2 regions of the Cupriavidus sp. 2KB_3 genome follow, and region 2 is predicted to be linked to the other one. Evidence: predicted binding sites of a transcription regulator. Region 2 holds the regulator's gene; the other holds the start of a gene.
The links. The regulator FliA, encoded in region 2, starts transcription of late flagellar genes. The targets are predictions, from matches to a motif close to CTAAAGTTTNNNNNNNNNNNGCCGNTA.
Positions count from the first base shown of each region.

Region 1: a site for FliA is predicted at 7,596-7,622, ahead of AB4120_RS08690 (FliC/FljB family flagellin). Genes of this name have one in related genera too.

Region 1 is NZ_JBFRHD010000006.1:252,089-261,257, reverse strand. It holds gene AB4120_RS08720 (cytochrome ubiquinol oxidase subunit I) at 1-459, shown strand, start outside; gene AB4120_RS08715 (cytochrome d ubiquinol oxidase subunit II) at 456-1,493, shown strand; gene AB4120_RS08710 (oxygenase MpaB family protein) at 1,553-2,476, shown strand; gene AB4120_RS08705 (MDR family MFS transporter) at 2,505-4,073, opposite strand; gene AB4120_RS08700 (methyl-accepting chemotaxis protein) at 4,287-6,239, opposite strand; gene AB4120_RS08695 (RNA chaperone Hfq) at 7,162-7,482, shown strand; gene AB4120_RS08690 (FliC/FljB family flagellin) at 7,720-8,910, shown strand; gene AB4120_RS08685 (flagellar protein FlaG) at 9,038-9,169, shown strand, end outside.
Region 2 is NZ_JBFRHD010000006.1:96,802-105,970, reverse strand. It holds gene AB4120_RS07975 (LysR family transcriptional regulator) at 1-325, opposite strand, end outside; gene AB4120_RS07970 (TauD/TfdA family dioxygenase) at 470-1,621, shown strand; gene AB4120_RS07965 (tripartite tricarboxylate transporter substrate-binding protein) at 1,672-2,628, shown strand; gene AB4120_RS07960 (flagellar protein FlhE) at 2,701-3,153, opposite strand; gene AB4120_RS07955 (RNA polymerase sigma factor FliA) at 3,153-3,869, opposite strand; gene AB4120_RS07950 (MinD/ParA family ATP-binding protein) at 3,987-4,790, opposite strand; gene flhF (flagellar biosynthesis protein FlhF) at 4,803-7,310, opposite strand; gene flhA (flagellar biosynthesis protein FlhA) at 7,320-9,169, opposite strand, start outside.

The sequences.
Region 1 (9,169 bases), 160 kb from region 2:
CCGGACCGCCATCCCCCCGTGGCCCCGCTGTTCTTCGCCTTCCGCATCATGGTCGGCGTGGGCCTGCTGATGCTGGCCGTGTCGTGGCTTGGCGCCTGGCAGTTCCGCCAGCGCGGCGAGCCCGCACCGTGGATGGCCCGCGCGCTGGTGGCCATGACCTTCTCCGGCTGGGTGGCGCTCGTCGCCGGCTGGTACGTGACCGAGATCGGCCGCCAGCCGTACCTGGTCTACGGCGTGCTGACCACGGCGCAGGCTGCCTCCAAGGTACCGGCGGCGATGATCGGCAGCACCCTGGCGATGTACCTGACGCTGTACCTGGTGCTGATCGTGGCCTATATCTCCGTGGTGTTCCACCTCGCCCGCAAGGCCGGCGCCCCGGCCGAGGATGCCTCCGAGGCGCCCGCCGCCGTCCAGACCCCGCAACCCGTCCTTCCCGGCCAACCCAGGAGCAAGTCATGAGCCCGGCTACCCTTCCCGACCTGACCCAGCCGGCCGGCTGGATGCCGCTGGTCTTCCTGGCTCTGATGGGGCTGGCCATGCTGATCTACGTGATCCTGGACGGCTACGACCTTGGCGTGGGCGTGCTGCTGCGCCGGGCCGACGATGCGGACAAGGACCGCATGATCGCCTCCATCGGCCCGTTCTGGGATGCCAACGAAACCTGGCTGGTGCTCGGTGTGGGCCTGCTGCTGACCGCCTTCCCGCTCGCGCACGGCGCCATCCTGACCCACCTCTACCTGCCCGTGGCGCTGATGCTGGCGGGGCTGATCATCCGCGGTGTGGCGTTCGACTTCCGCGTCAAGGCGCGCGATCCGCACAAGCCGTGGTGGAACTTCGCGTTCTACGCGGGTTCGCTGCTGGCCAGCTTCTCGCAGGGGCTGATGCTCGGCCTCTATATCACCGGCTTCCGCTACGACCTGCCGAACCTGCTGTTCGCGGTGGCCGTGGGGCTGTGCCTGGTGGCCGGCTACTGCCTGCTCGGCGCGAGCTGGCTGATCATGAAGACCACCGGCAGCCTGCAGCTGCGCGCCATCTACTGGGCGCGGCGCAGCCTGTGGCTGACGGCGCTGGGGGTGGCGGCCATCTCGGTGGTCACGCCGCTGGTGAGCCCGCGGATCTTCGAGAAATGGTTCTCGCTGCCCAACATCATCCTGCTGGCGCCGATTCCGCTGATCACCCTGGCCGTGTTCGTGGTGGTGGAGCGTCTGCTGCGCAAGATGCGCGACCTGCATGCGCGCGGCAACGACCGCTGGTGCTGGGTGCCGTTCGCGGGCACGGCGGTGATCTTCCTGATGGCGTTCAACGGCCTGGCCTACAGCCTGTTCCCCTACCTGGTGGTGGACCAGATCGACATCTGGCAGGCGGCCAGCGCGCCGGAATCGCTGGCGGTGATCCTGATCGGCGCGGCGGTGGTGCTGCCCACCATCCTGGGTTACACGGTCTATGCGTACCGTGTATTCTGGGGCAAGGCCACGGACCTGCATTACTACTGATCCACCGACCCCCACCCATTGACCCGTGGCCCCGGGCGCCAGGGAGGCGCCCCAGCGGCATGTCCTCTCGCGTCCCCGGCCCCCCCACGGAATCCGCCAACCCGCCCCTGCTGACACGTCTGCGCAGCCACGCCGGCGCGCAGGTGCGCGCGCTGACGCGCAGCAACTCCGGCCTGTCGATCGACTACGACAACCCGCCGGGCGACCCCGGCCTGTTCGGGCCCGATGCGGTCTGCTGGCGCGTGCATGGCGATTTCCCGGCGATGCTGGCCGGCGGCGTCAGCGCGCTGCTGCTCCAGGCGCTGCACCCGCTGGCGCTGGCCGGGGTGTGGGACCACTCGACCTTCCGCACCGACATGCAGGGCCGGCTCGGCCGCACCGCGCAGTTCATCGCCGGCACTACCTACGGCAGCCGCGCCGACGCCATGCGGCTGATCGAGCGCGTGCGCCGCATCCACGCCAATATCAGCGGCCTGGCGCCGGACGGCCAGCCCTACGCCGCCGACGACCCCGCGCTGCTGACCTGGGTGCATGTGGCCGAAGTGTCGAGTTTCCTGGCGGGATACCTGCGCTATGTCGGCCCGCTATCGGCCGCCGACCAGGACCGGTATTACGCCGAGGAAGCCACCGTGGCCACCCTGCTGGGCGCGCCCGACGTGCCAGGATCGCGCGCCGAGGTGCACGCCTACCTGGAAGCCCAGCGCCCCTATCTGGTTAACAGTGAACGCACGCGCGAAGTGGTGCGATTGGTGATGGCGATGCCGGTGGCCAACCCGCTGCTGGTGCCGGCCGTGCGGACCATGGCCGATGCCGGCGTGGCACTGCTGCCGCCCTGGGCCCGCGAGGCGCTCGGGCTGCACCGGCGCTCGATGCGCCGGACCCTGGCCGTGCCGGCGATGGGCGCGCTGGCGCCCACCTTGCGCTGGGTACTCGGCCCCGGGCTCGCGGCCCGCGCCCGGCGGCGCGTGGCGCGCAGCGCTTGATGCTATGTAGAACGACTGCTAAATAGAATTACTCCGCCGCGCTGGCCGCGGCCGCAGCAGCCACCGGGCTGCCGCGCAGCGTGGTCTCGCGCAGCCGCATCACCAGGAACGGGGCGATCAGGGACACCGCCGCGCTGAACAGGAACAGCGTGCGGAACGCCTGCTCGGCCGCCACGCGCACCGCCGCCGCGTCGCCATCGCTGGCCGCACCCATGGCGCGCCGGAACATGCTCATCAGCACATCCTCGCCGCCGCTCAGGTCGCTCACGGCCATGCCACCATGGCGCAGCAGGGCGATCAGCACCGTGGTCAGCACGGCCACGCCCACCGCCCCGCCCAGCAGTCGCGAGAAGGCGGTCAGCGCCGTGGCGATGCCCACCTGCTGCGGCGGCACCGAATTCTGCGTGGCGACGAGCCCGCTCGGCAGTTGCAGCCCGATGGAGAGCCCGAGCACGATCATCACCAGCGCGGACGCCATCACGGCGTGCGGCGGCATGAACGCCAGCGCCACGATGGCCAGCGGCGCGATGATCGAGCCGGCCAACTGCATCGGCTTGTAGCGGCCGCTCCACGACATCAGCCGCCCGGAGATATAGGCGCCGAACGGAATGGCCAGCGTTAGCGGCACCAGCCGCAGCGCAGCGGTGTCGGCATGGGCGCCGCCCACCACCTGGAAGCGCAGCGGCAGCAGCACCGACATTGCAATCAGCTGGAAGAAGCACAGGAACAGCGTGGTGCAGCAGATGGCCACCGTGGGCACGCGCAGCATCGACAGCGGAATCACCGGATCGACGGCGCGCCGCTCCTGCCAGACGAACAGCACCATGCCGACGACGCCCGCCGCCAGCAGGCCGAGGGTGTGGAGTTCCAGCGGCGAGTGGCCCTGCCCCAGACGGGTCAGGAACACCAGCACGCCCGAGAGCCCGCCGCCGAACAGCAGCGCGCCGAGGTAGTCGATGCGGTGCCGGCGCCCGCCCACGGGCAGGTGGCGCAGCGCGCGGCGCACCACCACCAGCGCCAGCAGGGACAGCGGGATATTGATCCAGAAGATCCAGCGCCAGGACAGGAAATGCGCCAGGTAACCGCCGATGACCGGGCCGGCCATGCTCGCCACGGCCCAGACCCCGCTCACATAGCCCTGGTAGCGGCCACGCTCGCGCAGCGGCACCACATCGGCGATGGTCGCCTGCGAGACCGAGATCAGCCCGCCGCCGCCCAGGCCCTGCAGGATGCGGGCGAGGATCAGCATTGGCATGGTCGTGGCCATGGCGCAGAAGATCGACGCCAGCAGAAACAGCACGATCGAGAACGAGAGGACGGAACGGCGCCCGAGCACGTCGGACAGCTTGCCGTAGATCGGCGTCACCACGGTGGAGGCCACGAGGTACGCCGAGATCACCCAGGCCATGTCCTCGAAACCGTTCAGCTGGAGCGCGATGTCCGGCAGCACCACGGCCACGATCGACTGTTCCAGCGCCCCGAGCAGGATGGCCAGCATCAGGCCGAACAGCACCTGCATGACGGGTACGTCTGGCGGCGGGGTATCTGGGGCGCGAGCGGGCTGCGGGGGGGAGGACTGCACTGGAGAGGCGGACATGGAAGGCCTGCGTGGCAGACGGCGGCGCGACCGGCCGTGCCTGCTCTTGTGTGGTCAAGGAGAGCCGGTATTGTAGGCGCATGCCGCCGGCCCCGCTTGCCGAAGTGCCGTATGGCCTACAGGTGGCTTACAGGCTACCTTCAGGAGGACACCGGGCGACGCCGGGCGCCGCCTGAAGGTAGGACCGCTACTGTCGATCAGAAGATCAGCAGATCAGAAGGTTTCCCAGTCGCCGGCCTCGGCCATGGCAGGCGCGGGCGCGGCGGCGGGACGGCGGCGGGCCGGCGTGGACAGCACGGGCTCCTTGCGCTGCGGCGTCACCGCCGGGCGCGGCTTGGCGGGCGTAACCGGCTGGCGCGCGGACAGCACCGACGGCTGCGCCTTGCGCGCCACCGGCGGACGCACCGCAGCCGGCACAACCGGGGCGCGGGCGCCACGCGGCGCCGGGGCGGGTGCCGGGGCCGTCGTTGCCTTGGCCGGCAGCGCGGGCGCGGCCGGGCGGCTGATGGCCCGCACGCGGGCGGGTGCCGGCGCGGCCAGGGCCGGGGCCTTGGCCTTGGCAGGGGCGGCAATGCGCGGCGCAGCCGTCACCACGGCCTGGGGCGCGCGTGCCTCGGGGGCGCGCACGCCGCCCAGGTCGAAGCGCGCCACCTCGGACACCAGCCCGCCGGCCTGCTGCATCAGGCTCTCGGCCGCCGCGCTGGCCTGCTCCACCAGTGCCGCGTTCTGCTGCGTCACCGATTCCATCTGGGTAATCGCCAGGCTGACCTGCTCGATGCCGGCGGTCTGCTCCTCGCTGGCCGCGCTGATCTCGCCCATGATGTCGGTCACGCGGCGCACGGCGCCAACGATATCGTCCATGGTCTTGCCGGCCACTTCCACCTGCTTGGCGCCGTCCTGGACCTGACGCACCGAGCTGTTGATCAGTTCGCCGATCTCCTTGGCCGCCGACGACGAGCGCTGCGCCAGGCTGCGCACCTCGGCCGCCACCACGCTGAAGCCCCGGCCCTGCTCGCCGGCGCGAGCCGCTTCCACGGCGGCGTTCAGCGCAAGGATATTGGTCTGGAAGGCGATGCCCTCGATCACGCTGATGATCTCGGCCACGCGCGCGGAGGACTTCGAGATACCGTCCATCGTGTCCACCACGCTGCGCACCACCCTGCCACCTTCCGTGGCCACGTCCGAGGCGTTGACCGCCAGCTGGTTGGCCTGGCGGGCATTCTCGGCGTTCTGGCGCACAGTGGAGGTCAACTCTTCCATCGAGGCGGCAGTCTCCTCGAGCGAGGCCGCCTGCTGCTCGGTCCGCTGGGACAGGTCGGTATTGCCGATGGAAATCTCGCGCGCCGCCGTGTCGATCGAGCCGGCGGCCTGCTGGATGCCGCGCACCAGCACGCCAAGCTGGCCGAAGGCACGTTCCATCGCGCCGAGCATGCGGCCCATCTCGTCCTGGGTGCGCACGGCAATGGGATGGCCCAGGCGGCCCTGGGCTAGCGCCTCGGCGGCGTCCAGCGCCTGGCCGGCCGGGCGCGTCACCGAGCGGGTGATGGCCAGGCCGAGCAGCGCGGCGATCACGGCGGCAGCGGCCGCCAGGCCGATCAGCAGGTTGCGGGCAAAGACATATTGGGCGGAGGCCTCGCCCACGGCGTCGACGGCCAACTTCCGGCCCATCGCGGCAAACTGGTCGAGATTGTCGAAGTAGGCGGCCTGGGCGGTCGGCAGCGTCACGATCAGGCCAGCGCGCGCACTATTGAAGTCACCGGCGCGCAATTGCTGCATGACAAGGTCGAGCTGCCCGTTGTAGGCCTTGCGGGCCTCGGTCAGCTGCCCGAACTTCGCCACGGAATCGGCGCGGCCACCGGCCGTGACGACCTTGCCGAAGGCATCGAGGCCGGCGCCCATTTCCTCGCGCATCTTCATGATCTTGTCCGCGTTCTGCGCGGCCAGCGCCACGTCCTCGGTCAGCGCGCCGTCGCGCACCAGCACGCCGATCATCAGCGCGCTCTCCTTCACGCGGTTCAGGTCGATGACGCGCAGCAGGCGCTGCTCCACCGCCTGGTGCATCGCCTCGTTCATGCCGCGCAGCGCGGTCACGCCCACGGCCGCCACGGCCGCCAGCAGCAACACCACCGCACAGAATGCCAGGGACAGTCGTGCTCCGATACCCATGTTTCGCAAGCCCATCTCAGCGTACCTTTCTCTCTTTTTTCGATGTTCGGACGGTCGTCTGGCATCCACCGGAAACCGGGTGTCGCCACCAGCGCTATCGGGCGCGCCGGTGCGCTTCTTGAGCGGAAAATCGAAATAGGGGGAAAAGTGCCGGTAGTTCGTCAAATTGCCGCATCAACGAGTGGCGTCTAATCTGTTCCGGGCACTCCGGCCCGGCCGACCACGGCCACTGCGGCACCAGACCGCGACGAAACGACGAGGGCAAAAAAAAGAAGCCCACGCGCGGGGTGCTCGTAGGCTTTCAGGACTGCTGTGAAAGACCGGGGGTAAACCGGTCCGAACATAGGAATATAAACCTGCTTACATGAGGTGTAAATCAAGCTTCTATCAGGGAATACCCTGATAGCGGCTGTAGCGAATTCGGCACTTTCGCCTCGTATATCGTGCCATACCGCACATTCGGGCATATCGGCAGTTATCGGCCAGCGTCCCGCAAAGCTTTAGCGCGAGCGGATTGCGGCGCAAGCGTTGCCTTTCTGTCAGACCCTGACAACGAAGGTGCGACTTCAATCACACCGACTGCATCAATAAAATAAATAGAGCTTTACCTCTAGGCCTCGTCTGCTAGCCGACTTTGTCAACACTTGTAAAACTTTGTTACCCTCCCGGCTGAAGTATTCCCCTTCTCTCTTCGCAAGGCCGACTGAACCGCTCGGCCGGATGGCGCCATGCAACCGCTCGGTAGGCGCGCCCGCTATCGTGATGAAGGTGAGCCCCTGCCCCGGCTCCGAGAGTGAATGTTTCATATCACGCCAGGATCAGAGCGCCCCACCCGTCACTTTTAGTGCGGCCTCGATCCATGCGCCTGGTCCTCGGACCGTTGACAGCCGCCAGAACCCTCGCGGGCTCTTCCGGAGAAGTTGTGAAGCAGGAAAAAAAGGTCCCCCGTCCCAGCCGAAAGTTGCAGCATCTGCACTTTGCGGCCCACAGCGCCAGCCGCAATACCGTCATCGTGCACCTCTCCAATGGCACGCGGCTGACCGGGATCGTGCTGGCCTCGGACAATTACATGATTCTGCTGGGCAAGACGGGCGACGATCCCACGCCGACGGTGGTCTACAAGCGCGCCATTACCGTGGTGACGCCGGCGCACGCGCCGGAAGCCGACGCGGCGGTGCTGGACGCCGAGGCGTCGCCCGATTTTGTGCGTCTATATATACCGCGCACCCGCAAGCGGCGCTGACGCGGCCTGGCCGGCCCGTCCCGGCGGCGCCCCGTTCGTTCCCCGGGCCGGCCGGCATCCGCAATAACGCCGGGGGTTTCCGGCCCCGCCCGCAAACTCTCGCAAAGATCACTCTAAAGTCTCCTACCGCCCTGTCGATAACCCTTGCAACGGAGGCACTCTACGCCCTGCAACGCAGGCAGCCAACGTTACGGCACCCGCCGGAATGCCTAAAACATTGCAAATAGGAGTCGTACCATGGCGCAAGTCATCAACACCAACATTCTGTCGCTGCAAACGCAGAGCAACCTGAACACGTCGCAATCGTCGCTGAACAGCGCGATCCAGCGTCTGTCGTCGGGCCTGCGCATCAACAGCGCCAAGGACGATGCTGCTGGTCAAGCCATCGCCAACCGCTTCACCGCCAACATCAAGGGCCTGACGCAAGCTTCGCGTAACGCCAACGACGGTATCTCGATCGCGCAAACGACCGAAGGCGCGCTGAGCGAAGTCAACAACAACCTGCAACGTGTCCGTGAACTGTCGGTGCAGGCCGCCAACGGCACGAACTCGTCTTCGGACCTGAAGTCGATCCAGGACGAAATCAAGCAACGTCTGTCGGAAATCGACCGCGTGTCGGCTCAGACCCAGTTCAACGGCGTGAAGGTCCTGGCCAAGGATCAAAACATGTCGATCCAGGTTGGTGCCAACGACAGCGAAACGATTTCGATCGCCCTGAAGCAAATCACGTCGAAGACCCTCGGCGTTGCTGGCTTCAGCGTTGCCGGCCCGCAAGGCGCCACGGCTTCGATCGGTTCCGCCGCCGCTCAAACGGCTCTGGGTTCCGCCACCCCGGTGACGGCTGCTTCGGCAACCGGCATCGCCGCCGCTGACATCCAGCGCGCCCTGGGCCTGAACACCTCGGCAGCCATCAACTCGCAATCCGTGGTGACGGATTCGAACGGCAACTGGTTCGTGCAAGTGAGCATGACCGGCCTGACCGCCGCCGACGACGCCGCTCTGTCGTCGAAGGGCTTCGCTGGCAACGGTACCGCCACGTCGACTACGATGTACATCGCCGTCAAGCCGACCGACGCTTCGGTGTCCGGTTCCACCGCTGGCTTCACGCTGACGGGTTCGTCGCTGCAAGCTTCGGACTTCCAACAAGCAGCCACGACCAACCCGCTGGCCACGCTGGACAAGGCCCTGTCGACGGTTGACAACCTGCGTTCGAGCCTCGGTGCTGTGCAGAACCGCTTCGAATCGACGATCAACAACCTGAGCACGACGGTGAACAACCTGTCGGCTTCGCGTTCGCGCATCGAAGACGCTGACTACGCAACGGAAGTGTCGAACATGACCCGCGCGCAGATCCTGCAACAAGCTGGTACCTCGGTGCTGTCGCAAGCGAACCAGACCACGCAAAACGTGCTGTCGCTGCTGCGTTAATCGCCGCGCCGCAAGAAGGCCGGGCCGCAAGGCCCGGCTTTTTTGCCGGAATGTTTTGCAGGCAGCCCACTGCCTGCAAAGCGTTTCCACCAAGCAGAACCACACGCCCTACCGGACGGAGCTGACCATGGCATCTTCCAATCCCGTTTCCACTCCGGCGGCCCGCATTTCCGCCGACACCGTGACCCTCGCCCCGGCCCACGCCGCGCCGACCGCCACGGTGCGCGCCGTTCGCCCCGTCCAGTCCGCCCACCAGGCG
Region 2 (9,169 bases):
AGCGCAGCGTGCCCGGCAGCAGCACCGGCTGGATCGACTCGATCACCCCGAGCCGGACCGAGCCCTCCACGGCCACGGACACCCGGCGCCGCAGCGCATGGAGGTAGCGCAGCCCGCCCTCCATGGCGGCGGCCACCTCGTGCGCTACGGCTGTGGGCCGCACCTGCAGGCCGGAACGGTCGAACAGGGGCTGGCCGACGTACTGCTCCAGCTGCTTCATCTGCATGCTGACCGCGCTCGGCGTGAGGTGCATCGTGGCGGCAGCCGCCGCGAACGAGCCCTCCTCGATCACGGCGGCAAGGGTGGCGAAGGTCTCCAGCTTCATCAGTTTTCCTTATCAGCGACGTCAAGGAACATCACTTTTTCTTAGCTGTGCTGAAGCTTAGACTGGCTGCACGACGTCATGCAAGGCGCTGCGCCGGCGCCCGCATCAGACGTCCCTTCCATAAGACTCCGAGACACCGCCCCCATGACTGCCGATCACCCTACTGATCACCCAGATCACCCCACCTATCGCCCCACCGCGTGGCTGGCCGCCGATGCCGACCGCGACACCTCCTGGATCCAGCGCCTCTCCGCCGCCGAAATCGCCAGCTTCGACGCCGCCCTGCACCACGCCACCGCGCTGGACAAGCCGCTGCTGGAGATGACCGCCGGTGATTTCCCGCTCGATGCCGCCGCCCGCGACGCGCTGGCCCGCGCCATCGACACCACGCAGGGCCGCTGGGGCATGTGCCTGGTCAAAGGCTTTCCCGTGCACCGCTGGACCGAGGACGAGACCCGCCTCGCCTACTGGGGCATGGGCCTGCACATGGGCGTGGCCCGCACGCAGAACCGCGCCAGCGACTTCATGAACGATGTGCGCGACGTGGGCGCCGCCTACAAGAGCAAGAACGGCCGGGGCTACAACACCAACGCCGGCCTCGACTTCCACACCGATTCCTGCGACGTGGTGGGCCTGCTGTGCCGCCGCGCCGCCCGTACCGGCGGCGCGAGCAAAGTGGTCAGCTCGATCGCCCTGCGGGACGCCATGCTGCGCCGCCGGCCGGACCTCGAAGCCGTGCTCCACACGCCGTTCCACTACAGCTACCAGGGCGCGCAGGACCCCTCCCAGCCGCCGCACTATGCCTGCACCATCCTCGGCAACCATCCGTGGGCGTTCGCCATGCGCACCAATCGCAAGAACGTGGTGGCCGCCCAGCGCGACTTCGACGATGTGCCGCGCCTGACGGCGGCCCAGGAAGCCGCCCTCGACGAACTGGACACCCTGCTGACCGACCCGAGCCTGTGCTTCTCGATGCAGCTGGAGCAGGGCGACCTGCAACTGCTGAACAACTACGTCACCGTGCATTCACGCACGAACTTCGAGGATTACGAGGAGTTCGACCGCAAGCGCCACCTGCTGCGGCTCTGGCTGGCCGTGCCGGGCGCCCAGCCGCTGCCCGATGAGTGGGCCGACTACTTCACCGACGTCCGCGCGGGCGCGGTGCGCGGTGGCCTGCGCGGCAGCGCGCGCAGCGTCGCGTTCGACGCCTACGAGCGCCGCCAGGCCGCCGCGCTGGGCATGCCGCTGATGCCATGGGCACCGGCCACCCGGCCCGCCTCCGCCGCGACGGCCTAGCCGCCGGCATCCCCCACAGAAAAATACAAAGACAAAAACGGAGACAAGCCATGGAACGACGCGATTTCCTCGCGCTGCTGTCGGCGGCGCTGATCCTGCCCCCGGGTCTGGCGCGCGCAGCGCCAGCCGTCACGAAAGTCCTCGTCGGCGCTACCCCGGGCGGCGGTACCGACATCGTTGCCCGCTCGCTCTCGGCGGAGCTGGAGCAGCGGCTCAAGCATCCCTTTATCGTCGAGAACCGGGGCGGCGCGGCCGGCAATATCGCGGCCATCGCCGTGGCCAAGGCGGACCCCGATGGCGGCACGCTGCTGCTGAGCTACACCAGCCACGCCATCAATCCGGCGCTGTTCGAGAAGAAGCCGTTCGACGCCATCAAGGACTTCACGCCGATCTCGCTGATCGCCAGTTCGCCGCTGATCCTGGTGTCGCGCCCGGACCTTGGCGTCAGCAACCTGCGCGAGCTGGTGGCGCTGGCGAAGTCGAAGCCGGGCAAGCTGAGCATCGCCGTGGCCGGCGTGGGCAGCGCCAACCATCTGGCGGGAGAAATGCTCAAGCACGAGGCTGGCATCGACATCGTCAGCGTGCCGTACAAGGGCGCCGGCCCGGCCGTGGCCGATGTGGTGGGTAGTCAGGCCGACCTGCTGCTCGGCAACGTGGCCACGGTGCAGCCGCTGCTGGCGGCCGGCAAGCTCAAGGGGCTCGCCGTAAGCAGCCCGCAGCGGCTGGCGGCGTTTCCGGACCTGGCGCCGATTGCCGATCTCGTGCCGGGCTTCGACTACAGCTCGTGGTACGGGCTGCTCGGCCCGGCCGGCATGCCGCCGGACCTGGTGCGGGAGCTGGAGACGGCAGCGCGCGCTGCCGTAGCGGCGCCGGCCATGCGCAAGCGCTTGCAGGGGGAAGGTCTGGTACCGGTGGGGAACAGCGCCACCCAGTTCGCGCAGTTCCTGCAGGCGGAAATCGCGCGATGGGCGAAGGTGGTGGCCGTCACGCACACACGCGTGGCGTGAGCCAGCAGATGGGAAATGCGGGGGACGTGCGGGGGACGTGCGGGGGACGTGCGGGGGACGCGCCGCTGGCGGTTAGCGGAAGCTGACCGTCACCTCGTTGCTGCGCCCTTGCAGCGACGGCGCCAGACCGCCGCTTCCCGGCACGCGGAAGGCGAACACGAAGCCCTTGCTGGCATCGTCGCCGACGAAGGCGTTGGTCTTGCCCTCGGCGCCCGGCAGCATCACGCAGCGGTCGGCATTGCAGAGGTAGGCTTGCAGGTCCGGCGGCGGCACGCGTGTGAAGCTGTAGCGCCAGCGCACCGCCGTGATGACGCCAGCCGACTGGGGCAGCACCCCGCCCGGCACGATCGGCGCGGACAGCGCGCGCTGGCCCCGGTTCGCAATCATCGGGCCTACCGCCGAGCCGGTCCAGGCATGGCGCGACGGGCCGATTTCCAGCGTCGCTTTCGTCAAGCCCTGCGCCGCCAGGATCGCCGGCAAGAAGCCGCAGAGCGCGGCCACCGTCATCGACAGCCAGGCTCGCATTACAACAGGCCCCGCAGCTGGTTGCGCAGGCGGGTAATCGCCTGGCTGCGGATCTGGCACACGCGCGACTCGGTCACTTCCAGCACCGCGCCAATCTCGCGCAGGTTCAGTTCCTGGTCGTAGCACAGCGACAGCACCAGCTTCTCCCGCTCGGGCAGCTTGTCGATGGCGCGGATCAGCGCCTCGCGCATGCCGGACTCCATCAGCACGGTCAGCGGGTTGGCGTCGTCGGTCACGCCAAGGTGGCGGTCCAGGAAGTCTTCCTCGCCGGAACGCTCGAAGTCCTCGTAGTGCAGCAGCTGGCAGCCGTAGACCTCGTTGAGCAGCTCCTGGTACTCGTCGAGCGGCATGTCCAGTTCCTTGGCCACCTCGGAGTCGATCGGCGTGCGGCCGAGCTTCTGTTCGAGGCCGCGCTGGGTGCGCTCGATCTTGCGCGTGAACTGGCGCAGGCTGCGCGACTGCCAGTCGTTGGCGCGCACCTCGTCCAGCATCGCGCCTCGGATGCGCTGGCTCGCATAGGTCTCGAAGCGCGCGCCATGGTTGTCTTCATAGCGCTTGGCAGCATCGAGCAGGCCGATCATGCCGGCCTGGATCAGGTCGTCGATCTGGACACTGGCAGGCAGCTTGGCCGCCAGTTGCAACGCGATCCGTCGCACCAGCGGCGCATGTGACTTGACCACGCCTGCCTGTTCGAGCTTTCCCTGAATCGTATACATGGTGGAATTCTCGGTAAGAACTTGGTTCGGTGCCAGCGCCCCGCCTGGCATGGTGGCCTGCGGGGCGGACTGGCTGGCTGAGTGTCGGTCCGGTTGTTGCGACTTCTTGTTCTGTTGTCAGGCGGGAACGGCCGCGGCCATTCCCGGAGAGACTGCTTCCTGGCGCAGCGGCCATGCCCCGATGCCGCTGGCCACGTGGCGCAGCGCACCGGTGGCCGCGGCGGCCGGATAGGCCTCCACGACGCAGCGGCCCAGCTGCAGCGCACGCGCCACCAGCGGATCCAGCGGCAGGTAGCCCGCCAGGCTTGCCTCCACGCCCAGGTACTGGCTCGCCGTGCGGGCCAGGTTGCGCGAGAGGGCCATCACCGTCGCTTCCTTGTCCGCCATGTTGACGATCAGCTGGAAGTGACGGCATGCGAATTCATGGTGCAGCCGCTTGATGCAGGCATAGGCTGCGGTGATCGACGTGGCCTCGGGCCGCATCACGATCACGAAGTTGTGCGCCGCGCCGGCCATGGGCGACAGCGCGCCGGTCTCGCTCGACTGCGCATCGACCAGCACCGTGCGGATGCCTGGCAAGGCACGGTCGTCGATCGGCGCGCCGGCGGGCACGTTGCCGGCCGGCAGCACCGCCACGCCGCTGGCGGCGCGGGTGCCGAGCGCTGCGTCGAACGGCATCCGTCCGCCCAGCACATCGGCCAGCGTGGCCTTCGGCGCCGCGCCGGCCAGCCGGATAGCGCGCGCGGCGGCGCGGTCTTCATCGGCCAGCAGCACGCGTTCGCCCTGCATGGCGAGCGCGTTGGCCAGGCCGAGCGCCACGGTGGTGGTACCGGCGCCAGCCTCGCAGCCCACCACGGCGATACGCCGGGTAACGCGCGGTGCCAGCATGCGGCGCAGGCTTTCCGCCTGGTCGGAGCCCATCAGGTTCAAGGCTTACTCTCCTGCCGGGGCCAGTTGGCGCGCGCCGATGGCGTCCATCGCCTGGCGTGCCGCGTCGGGCGTGTCGTCAAAGGCCGGCGCCGGGGCCGCGTTGCGGCCCGGATAGTTCTCAAGCACGTCCAGCAGCGCCAGCAGGCGGCCCATGCCTTCGTTGAGCACGGCGCCGGACACCGGCGCGTTGACGCGGGCGGAGGCACGGCCAGCCAGGCGCGACAGGAACGCCGGGGCCGTCGGCGTGGGGTTGTGTTGCAGGCGCAGCGCGGTCAGGCCAAGCTGCACCGAGACCAGCGTGCCGAGTGTGTCGCCATCGCCCTCAACGTCGCCCTCGTTGCCCTGCGCGAAGTGCTCCATCGCATGGCGCAGCGTGCGGAACTGCTCCTCCGCATGGTGCGTCCACTGGGCCCAGCGGGCCACCTGGGCGGCCACGTCGGCCAGCGCGGGATCGCACAGCACGTAGTCCACGGACAGCATGTCGCCGGTTTCGCGGTCGACCAGACGGGACACCACGAGGCAAGCCTCGGTGCCGGCTTCGGCACCGGCGCCCTGGCCACGGCCACGCGCGGCGGCGCGCACCTGGCCTTCGGGCACGCGCACCATGCAGTGGCCGAGCCAGTGCACGGCGTCGCGGTCGCGGCAAGTGGTGTCGCCAATGGCGAGGAAGGTGAGCGTGTCCGCGATGGTGTCGAGCTTGTTGGCAGCGCCGTCGGCAATCACGCGCGTGGTCTTGCGCGTGCCGGCCACCCAGCGCTCGCCCAGTTGCTGCCAGCGCGCCAGCGTGGTGGCGGACGGCAGCGAGGCATTGAGGTTGACCACGGTGCGGGCAGCGGACAGCGTGGCGCGCACGGTAGCGGCTTCGGCTTCCGCCTCGGCCTCGGCCATCGACTGGCGCGTGCGGCCGGCGGGCACCACGGTGGTGGCCAGCGGCGTGCCGTCACGGTCGGCCAGCCACAGCGTCTGTTGCAGCAGTTGCGGGGCGCGGCGGCCCGGCACGGTCTGCGAGGCGGTGCCGGTTACGGCGAGTACATAGCGGTCGCACGCGCGGCTGGCGTCGCGGCACATCGACAGGCGCACCTGCTGGGCCATCTGGCGCAGCGCCGGCGCACCGGCCCCGCGTTGCTGCCACAGCGAGCGGGCCACGTCGAAGCCGTACTGCGCGCCGTTGAGTTCCTCCACGCATACGCCCACGGCGTTGGCGCTGTCGGTCAGCGAGCGCAGCACATCGTCGGCGCCGGCGCGCTCGGTCTGGGCCGGCTCGGCGGCGCTGGCCTGGCGGCGCGCCACATCGGCATCGGCAAACAGCGAGCCACGGCGCGGCGTCAGGAAGGCACGTTCCACCAGGGCATCGGCCTGGGCCAGTTCGAGATGCTCGGGCACGCGCTGGCCAGTGGAGGCGTAGAACACGGGCAGGCGATGACGGATCACCACGTCGAGCACCGAGCCGAGGTGGGTGGCTTCGTCCAGCTTGCTGATGATGCAGCCGTCGATGCCGGCGGCGTCGCCAGCGGTGTCGTTACGGTAGGCGTGCACCACTTCATTGAGGGTGTCGCCGTGCGCGGCGCCGTTGAGCAGCAGCACACGCTGCATCGGGGCCTGCACGCCAGCCAGCATCGAGATCTGGTCAGACAGGCTGCGGTCGCGCTGGCTCATGCCCACCGTGTCGATGATGACGAGGTGCTTGTCCTTCATGGCCGACAGCGCGAAACGCAGGTCGGCGGCGTCCTTCACGGCGTGCACGGGCACGCCGAGGATGTCGCCATAGATGCGCAGCTGCTCGTGCGCGCCGATCCGGAAGCGGTCGGTGGTCAGCAGCGCGAGCTTGCCGGGGCCGTGGCGCAGCACGAAGCGCGCCGCCAGCTTGGCGGTGGTGGTGGTCTTGCCGACGCCGGTCGGGCCAATCAGCGCGAGCACGCCGCCCTGCGCGAACAGCGTGTCCTCATCGGCCAGCACCGGCACCTTGCGGGCCAGTTCCTGGCGGATCCAGGCCATCGCGGCCGGACGGTCCGTGCCCACGGGCAGGTGGGCGAGCAGCGTGCGCGAGAGCTGGCCCGAGAAGCCGGCGTTGACGAGCCATTCGAACAGCGACTCGCGCAGCGGGTCGCCAGCGGCCACGCCGGCGGGCGTGTTGGCCAGGCCGGCGAACTGGCGCTCCAGCATGCTGCGCATCGAGGCCAGCTCGCCGCGCAGGTCGCCGAGTGCGGCCGGCTCGGGGGCGTCCGCGGCCATCATCGACGGCATCTGCGCCATCGGGGCCGGTGCGATCTGGGACATCGGTGACAGCGAGCCCATCGGGCTCATCGCCAGCATCGGCGCGGATGGTGATGATGGCGCGTACGGCTGTGCCGTGGCGCTGACGGCGCCCAGGTCGGCATCGCGCATCGCCACGATCTCCACGCCACCCTCGACGGCCCGGTTGGACAGCACCACGGCGTCGGGACCCATGGCCTCGCGCACCTTGCGCATCGCTTCGCGGCCGTTGGCCGCCACAAACTTTGCCACGCTCATGTTCGTTCCTTACGCCGCGCCGCCGATCATTGCGGTAATGCGGATATTGCGGTTGTCCGGGACTTCGGCATGCGACAGCACCTTCAGTTGCGGCAGCGTGCGGCGCAGGAAGCGCGCCATCAGCGGCCGCAGCGGCGACGGCACCAGCAGCACGGGGTCGAGACCCATCTGCTCCTGGCGGCCCACCGCACCCTGCGCCTGCTGGAGCAGCGCGTCGGCGAGGCCCGGCTCGATGCCGCCGCCGTTGGCCAGCGCCTGTGTCAGCACGCGTTCCAGGCCGGCGTCGAGGCTGATGACCTGCAGGTCGGCATTGTTCGGGAACAGCTGCTGCGTGATGGCCCGGCCCAGCGCCACGCGCACCAGCGCCGTGAGTTCGGTGGGGTCGCTGACCTTGGTGGCATGCTCGGCCACCACGTCGAGGATCGTGCGCATGTCGCGGATCGGCACGCCTTCGTCCAGCAGGCTCTGCAGCACCTTCTGCAGGCCGGTCAGCGAGATCGTCTTCGGCACGAGGTCTTCGGTCAGCTTCGGCGATTCCTTGGCGATGCGGTCCAGCAGCGACTGCACCTCCTGGCGGCCCAGCAGCTCGGAGGCGTGCATCTGGATCAGGTGGTTCAGGTGGGTGGCCACCACGGTGCTGGCATCGACCACGGTGTAGCCGTAGGCCTGCGCCTGTTCCTTGAGGCTGGCGTCGATCCACACCGCCGGCAGGCCGAAGGCGGGGTCGCGCGTGACCGGGCCCGGCAGCGTGCCGCTGACCTGGCCGGGGTTGATGGCCATCCACTGGCCCGGCGTGGCCTCGCCGCTGCCGATCTCCACGCCCTTGAGCGTGATGCGGTAGGCGTTGGGCTTGAGTTCGAGGTTGTCGCGGATATGCACCACCGGCACCAGGAAGCCGATGTCCTGCGCGATCTTCTTGCGGATGCTCTTGATGCGGCCCAGCAGCTCGCCGTTCTGCCCGCGATCCACCAGCGTGATCAGGCGGTAGCCCACTTCCATGCCCAGCGGGTCGACCATCGTGACGTCTTCCCAGGTGGCTTCAGCGGCCTCGGCGGCCACGGCCGGCTTGCGCTCCTCGCGGACCTTGGTCTCGGCCTGCACGGCGTCCCGGCGCAGCATGTAGCGGCCGAACCAGAACATCGCGCCGGCCAGCAGCAGGAAGGCAAAGTGCGGCATGCCGGGGATGATGCCCATCGCACCGATGATGCCGGCGGTCAGGAACATCACGCGCGGGTTCGAGAACAGCTGGCCGGTCAGCTGCTGGCCGACGTCCTGCTCGTTCGACACGCGCGACACGATCACACCGGCGGCGGTGGAGATCACCAGCGCCGGGATCTGCGCGACCAGGCCGTCGCCGATGGTCAGCAGCGTGTAGTTGTGCACCGCGGTGCCGAAATCCAGGTCATGCTGCACCATGCCCACGACCATGCCGGCCGCAACGTTGATGAACATGATGATCAGGCCGGCGATGGCGTCGCCGCGCACGAACTTCGAGGCACCGTCCATGGCGCCGTAGAAGTCGGACTCCTGCGCCACCTCGGTACGGCGCTTGCGGGCACCTTCCTCGTTGATCAGGCCGGCGTTCAGGTCGGCGTCAATGGCCATCTGCTTGCCGGGCATGGCATCGAGCATGAAGCGCGCGCCCACTTCGGCGATACGGCCGGCACCCTTCGTAATCACCATGAAGTTGATCACGACCAGGATGGCGAACACCACGATACCGACCGCGAAGTTGCCGCCCACCAGGAAGTGGCCGAAAGCCTCGATCACCTTGCCGGCGGCGTCCGGGCCGGTATGGCCCTCCAGCAGCACCACGCGCGTGGAGGCCACGTTCAGCGACAGGCGCAGCAGCGTGGAGA